3 regions of the Pantoea sp. SO10 genome follow, and region 1 is predicted to be linked to each of the others. Evidence: predicted binding sites of a transcription regulator. Region 1 holds the regulator's gene; each other region holds the start of a gene.
What was found. Region 1 encodes PhoB, which activates phosphate uptake and scavenging genes when phosphate is short. Its sites were predicted from a motif close to CTGTCATAAAACTGNCNNAT; they were not measured.

Region 2: a site for PhoB is predicted at 775-794, ahead of ugpB (sn-glycerol-3-phosphate ABC transporter substrate-binding protein UgpB). Genes of this name have one in related genera too.
Region 3: a site for PhoB is predicted at 756-775, ahead of pitA (inorganic phosphate transporter PitA). Genes of this name have one in related genera too.

What each region holds. Positions count from the first base shown of each region.
Region 1 covers NZ_CP040095.1:1,009,474-1,011,744, forward strand. Annotated here, with positions in the region: gene sbcD (exonuclease subunit SbcD) at 1-639, opposite strand, end outside; gene phoB (phosphate response regulator transcription factor PhoB) at 837-1,526, shown strand; gene phoR (phosphate regulon sensor histidine kinase PhoR) at 1,547-2,271, shown strand, end outside.
Region 2 covers NZ_CP040095.1:321,435-323,705, forward strand. Annotated here, with positions in the region: gene livF (high-affinity branched-chain amino acid ABC transporter ATP-binding protein LivF) at 1-568, shown strand, start outside; gene ugpB (sn-glycerol-3-phosphate ABC transporter substrate-binding protein UgpB) at 879-2,195, shown strand; gene ugpA (sn-glycerol-3-phosphate ABC transporter permease UgpA) at 2,259-2,271, shown strand, end outside.
Region 3 covers NZ_CP040095.1:3,935,873-3,938,143, forward strand. Annotated here, with positions in the region: gene FCN45_RS18240 (NAD(P)/FAD-dependent oxidoreductase) at 1-684, opposite strand, end outside; gene pitA (inorganic phosphate transporter PitA) at 927-2,271, shown strand, end outside.

The DNA.
Region 1 (2,271 bases):
GAAGGCATCCAGCGTGCCGATATAGATGTCGCGCACTGAATCGCTTTTAGTCACGCCAACGGTGGTGAGATGGCCGGTGGCGATGATCGGCAGCGTAACGTCCTGCGCATCGCGCTGCGCCTGCGCGGCGGCAAAACAGTGCTGATAATGCTGCTCGATCGCCTCCAGCAGCGAGATCTGCTTCTCGCGGCCGGATTGGCCGGCCTGGCTGCGCAGAATGTCGCGCGGACGCAGATAAGGAATGGCGCACAGCAGCGCACCCGGCGCGCCATCACGCTGCTTCAGGGTTAACACCTGCTGTTCGCCCTGCGGCGTGGCGCTGGTGATCACCTGCGTATTCAGGCAGGCCAGCAGCTCGCGCGATTCATTCAGCGTCGCCACCGAGTCGTGATTGCCCGCCAGCACCACCAATTGGCAGCCGCTTGGCTGCAGCGCCACCACAAATCGGTTAAACATTTCACGCGCGTAGCTCGGCGGCGAACCGGTATCAAACAGATCGCCGGCGATAATCAGCGCATCCACCTGATGCTGCACAATCTGATCCAGCAGCCAGTCGAGAAACGCCTGATGTTCCCGCGCGCGACTTTTGCTGTAAAAGAACTGACCGAGATGCCAGTCAGCGGTGTGAATGATGCGCATGTTTGCTCCGTGCTCTGTTTAGCGAAGGCGAATTATAACCACTTAAGATCACAAAGAAAAAAAGCAGAATTTTATTGTGACATTTCTGTTTTTTATCTATCTATCTTAGGGCGGTGTTTTCATAAAAGTGTCACAAAACTGACGCATAATGGCGCCGCAAATCCCAGTGACACGGTGTCACACTAGCAGGAGTTACAATGGCTAAGCGCATTTTGGTTGTGGAAGACGAAGCTCCCATCCGTGAAATGTTATGTTTCGTGCTGGAACAGAATGATTACCAGCCTATTGAGGCGGAAGATTATGACAGCGCGATTGGTAAGCTGATCGAACCCTGGCCTGATTTGATTCTGCTGGACTGGATGTTGCCCGGCGGCAGCGGGATTCAGTTTATTAAGCATTTGAAGCGCGAAGCCATGACGCGCGACATTCCGGTGATGATGCTGACGGCGCGCGGTGAAGAGGAAGATCGCGTGCGCGGTCTGGAAGTGGGCGCGGATGATTACATCACCAAGCCATTCTCACCGAAAGAGCTGATGGCGCGTATCAAAGCGGTGATGCGCCGTATTTCACCGATGGCGGTGGAAGAGGTGATTGAGATGCAGGGCCTGAGCCTTGATCCTTCCTCACATCGTGTGATGTCGGAAACCACGCCGCTGGAGATGGGACCGACCGAGTACAAACTGCTGCACTTCTTTATGACCCACCCGGAACGCGTGTACAGCCGCGAACAGCTGCTGAACCATGTTTGGGGCACCAATGTGTATGTCGAAGATCGCACCGTCGATGTGCATATTCGCCGTTTACGTAAAGCACTGGAATTAACCGGCCACGATCGCATGGTTCAAACCGTGCGCGGAACAGGGTATCGTTTCTCTGCCCGCTATTAAACGTAAACGGAGTGTTTACCGTGCTGGAACGACTCTCCTGGAAGAGATTGTTGACCGAGCTGGCGCTGGTCTGTTTACCTGCGCTGGTGTTGGGTCTGTTGTTCGGATATCTGCCGTGGCTGCTGCTGATTGCGGTGACCGGCGTGATGTTCTGGCACTTCAGAAATCTGATGCGTCTGTCGCACTGGCTGTGGGTCGATCGTTCAATGACGCCGCCCACCGGACGCGGCAGCTGGGAACCGCTGTTTTATGGCCTGTACCAGATGCAATTGCGCAACCGGCGGCGGCGGCGCGAGCTGGGCAATCTGATCAAACGTTTCCGCAGCGGAGCAGAATCGCTGCCGGATGCGGTGGTGCTGACCACCGAAGAGGGCACTATTTTCTGGTGCAACGGCCTGGCGCAGCAGCACCTTGGCTTGCGCTGGCCGGAAGATAACGGCCAGAACATCCTCAATTTGCTGCGTTATCCTGAATTTTCCCGCTATATCCGCCAGCGCAAGTTCGACATGCCGCTGACGCAGATCCTTAATAATCAGCATCATATGGAATTCCGCGTGATGCCTTACAGCGAAGGTCAGTGGCTGATGGTGGCGCGTGATGTCACCCAGATGCACCAGCTGGAAGGCGCGCGACGCAACTTCTTTGCTAACGTCAGTCATGAACTGCGCACGCCGTTAACGGTATTGCAGGGTTATCTGGAAATGATGGACGACTCGGTGATGAACGAGCGCACGCGCAGCAAGGC
Region 2 (2,271 bases), 690 kb from region 1:
CACTTTGTGTGGCGAACCACGCGCCACCAGCGGCACCATCACCTTTGATGGTAAAACAATCACCGACTGGCAAACCGCGAAAATCATGCGTGAAGCGATTGCCATCGTGCCGGAAGGCCGTCGGGTGTTTTCGCGCATGACGGTGGAAGAGAACCTGGCGATGGGCGGTTTTTTCGCCACGCGTCAGCAGTATCTGGAGCGTATCGATCGCGTTTATCAGCTGTTTTCACGGCTGGCAGAACGTAAAGCACAGCGCGCGGGCACCATGTCTGGCGGTGAGCAGCAGATGCTGGCGATTGGTCGTGCGTTGATGAGCCAGCCGCGTTTGCTGCTGCTGGATGAGCCGTCGTTGGGGTTGGCGCCGATTATCATTCAGCAGATCTTCGATACCATTGAGCAGCTGCGTAAAGAGGGCATGACCATCTTCCTAGTCGAGCAGAACGCCAACCAGGCGCTGAAGCTGGCAGATCGCGGCTATGTGCTGGAGAACGGCCACGTGGTGCTGGAGGACAGCGGCGAAGCGCTGCTGTCCAACGAAGCGGTGCGGAGTGCTTATTTAGGCGCTTAAGTTGGTGCTCGCTGTCCCCCATCCCGGCCTTCCCCCGCAAGCGGGGGAAGGAGAGGCTGCCACATGCCACTCCCAACTCACATATAGCAGCATTTTCCTCCCCCATTAATGGGGGAGGACCGAGGAGGGGGACAGCCAGCACATACGAAAGGACAGCGAGCACGCACGAGACGACACCCAGCACTCCCAACCCACCTGTCACATCCCCGTCATAAACCTGTTATTAATCCGTCATTTCCCCGTGTCATGTTACGTCGCGAACTAAAAAATGCGCGCATTCGCGCGTACTTAACAGCACAGGAAAAACCTTATGTCCGCTTTTACGCTTCGTCCCCGCCTGATGAGTGTCTTGCTCGGTCTGGCGCTCAGCGGTAATGCGCTGGCTGCAACTGAGATCCCTTTCTGGCACTCAATGGAAGGCGAATTAGGCAAAGAAGTTGATTCTCTGGCACAACGTTTTAACCAGGCTCATCCCGATTACAAAATCGTTCCGACTTACAAAGGCAACTATGAGCAGAGCTTAGCGGCGGGTATCGCGGCGGTGCGCGCCGGTAAAGCACCAGCGCTGCTGCAGGTGTATGAAGTCGGTACGGCGACCATGATGGCGTCGAAAGCTATCGTGCCGGTCAACCAGGTGTTTAAAGACGCTGGCGTGCAGATGGATCCGAAACAGTTCGTGCCAGCCGTTGCCGGTTACTACAGCGACAGCAAAGGCCAGCTGATCTCGCAGCCGTTCAACAGCTCCACGCCGGTGCTGTACTACAACAAAGATGCGTTCAAAAAAGCCGGTCTGAACCCGGATCAGCCACCAAAAACCTGGCAGGAGCTGGCGAAAGACGCCGAAGCGCTACGCAAAGCGGGCCTGACCTGCGGTTACGCCAGCGGCTGGCAGGGCTGGATTCAGATTGAAAACTTCAGCGCCTGGCATGCGCTGCCGGTCGCCACCAAAAATAACGGCTTTGACGGTACCGATGCTGTACTTGAATTCAACAAGCCGGTGCAGGTGCGCCACATCGAAATGCTGGAAGCGATGAACAAGAAGGGGGATTTCACCTACTTCGGTCGCAAAGATGAATCCACCGCCAAGTTCTACAACGGCGATTGCGGCATCACCACCGCGTCCTCCGGTTCGCTGGCCGACATCAAACACTACGCCAAATTTAACTTCGGCGTAGGCATGATGCCGTACGATGAAACCGTTCCGAACGCACCGCAAAACGCCATCATTGGCGGCGCGAGCCTGTGGGTGATGAAAGGCAAAGATGCCAACACCTACAAAGGCGCGGCGGAGTTCATGAAGTTCCTCGCACAGCCGGAAATCGCTGCCGAATGGCACCAGAAAACCGGTTACCTGCCTATCACCACCGCCGCATACGAACTGACTAAGCAACAGGGCTTCTATGACAAGAACCCTGGCGCAGACATCGCTACGCGTCAGATGCTGAACAAAGATCCGCTGCCGTTCACCAAAGGCATGCGTCTGGGCAACATGCCACAGATTCGTACTGTCGTGGACGAAGAGCTGGAAGGCGTGTGGACCGGCAAACAGGCACCGCAAGCCGCGCTGGATAACGCTGTGAAGCGCGGTAACGAACTGCTGCGCCGTTTTGAGCAGCAAGTGAAGTAACGCTGTTATCTCGGGGCCGACGCCTGGCGTTCGCCCCGATTTTTCTCTTGGATTGAGCCTGCTATGTCCTCATCGC
Region 3 (2,271 bases), 1.3 Mb from region 1:
CATCGCTTCTTTAAATAAGGTACCGTCCTGCGCGGTGATGGTGGTGGGCAGCGCGACGCCCGACAGCGTGTTGAGCTGTTCCAGCAGCGGTTTATGCAGCGTGAACGGCACCAATGCCGCGCGCGTCGGGAACACTTTCAGGCCGAACTGTTCCGCCACTTTATAGCCAAACGGCGTGGCGCCGAGGCCTGGCATTGAGAGCCCGCCGCTGGCGATCACCAGTTTTTCTGCCTGCACCGATGTGCCGTTCAGCTGCAAGGTATAACCGTTATCGTCGCGCTCAACGCTCAGCACTTCACTGCGCAGGCGCAGCGTCACCTGGCCGGCATCACACTCTTTCAACAGCAGATCGACAATCTGCTGTGCGGAGTCATCGCAGAATAATTGCCCGAGCGTTTTCTCGTGATACGCAATGCCGTGACGATTGACCAGATCGATGAAATCCCACTGGTTGTAGCGCGCCAGCGCCGATTTGCAGAAATGCGGATTGTGCGACAGATACGCCGCCGGTTCGGTGTGCATGTTGGTAAAGTTGCAGCGACCGCCGCCCGACATCAAAATCTTGCGACCGGCTTTTTTGCCGTTATCCAGCAGCAATACGCGGCGACCCAATTGCCCTGCCTGCGCCGCGCAGAACATGCCGGCTGCGCCTGCACCAATAATGATAACGTCAAACTTTTCCACTGCTTTTATCCGCCTGGCCCGAAAGGCGCTGATTGTAGGGATTTGCGGCTTTTAGCGCCAGCTTCAAAAAAATGCCGTAAATGTGTCATAATGTAACTTACTAATTTTAAGCTGTTTTCAGCTAAATCTATACGCTGCATTACAATTTTAAGACAATAAAGAGCTATATTTTTCTTTCATATCGCGCACGTTGTCGCAGATAATGCGCCGCGTTCATGTCCTCCCAAAATGGCGTAACGTTTATGCTACATCTGTTTGCTGGTCTCGACCTCAGTACCAGCCTGTTACTGATTCTTGCTCTGCTGTTTGTATTGTTTTACGAAGCAATCAACGGTTTTCACGACACTGCTAACGCGGTCGCGACTGTCATTTATACCCGTGCGATGCGGGCGCAACTGGCGGTTGTCATGGCGGGTGTTTTCAACTTCTTAGGTGTTTTGCTTGGTGGATTGAGCGTGGCGTATGCCATCGTTCACATGCTTCCGACCGATTTACTGTTGAATGTCGGTTCGGCCCACGGACTCGCCATGGTCTTCTCCATGCTGCTGGCCGCGATTATCTGGAACCTTGGCACCTGGTATTTGGGTTTGCCGGCGTCCAGTTCTCACACATTGATTGGCGCTATCATCGGTATTGGTCTCACCAACGCCCTGATGACCGGCACCTCGGTGGTTGACGCGCTCAACCTGCCGAAAGTCATCAATATCTTCATGTCCCTAATTCTTTCGCCGATTGTAGGTCTGGTGATTGCAGGCGGTCTGATCTTTATCCTGCGTCGCTACTGGAGCGGAACCACCAAGCGTTCGCGCATCCACATGACGCCTGCTGACCGTGAAAAGATTGATGGCAAGAAAAAGCCCCCGTTCTGGACGCGCATTGCCCTGATCGTTTCTGCGATTGGCGTGAGCTACTCACACGGCGCTAACGATGGTCAGAAAGGCATTGGCCTGATTATGCTGGTGCTGATCGGCGTTGCGCCGGCTGGTTTTGTGGTGAACCTGAATGCGTCGGGTTATGACATCACCCGCACGCGCGATGCCGTAAACCATCTGGAGCAGTATTATCAGCAGCACAACGAATCACTGACGCACATGGTGCAGATGGCGCCGCCTGTGGTGCCAACGCCAGATGAATCGCTTGGCGGTCCGCAGGAGTTCCATTGCGACAGCAGCCGTGCGCTGCAGGCTATCGATCGTGCGCAGCTGCTGCTGAACAATCTGCAGAGCTACGATCAGCTGACGGTTGATCAACGCAGCCAGATGCGTCGCCTGCTGCTGTGCGTTTCCGATACCGTGGATAAAGTGGCTAAGCTGCCGGAAACCAGCGCGGACGATAAGCGCTTCCTCAACAAGCTGAAAAGCGATTTGCTGGGCACCGTTGAGTACGCACCGATCTGGATTATTGTGGCTGTGGCGCTGGCGCTCGGCATCGGTACCATGATTGGCTGGCGTCGTGTTGCCACCACCATTGGTGAGAAAATCGGTAAGAAAGGCATGACGTATGCGCAAGGGATGTCGGCGCAGGTGACGGCCGCAGTATCGATTGGCGTGGCCAGTTACACCGGTATGCCCGTTTCTACCACGCACA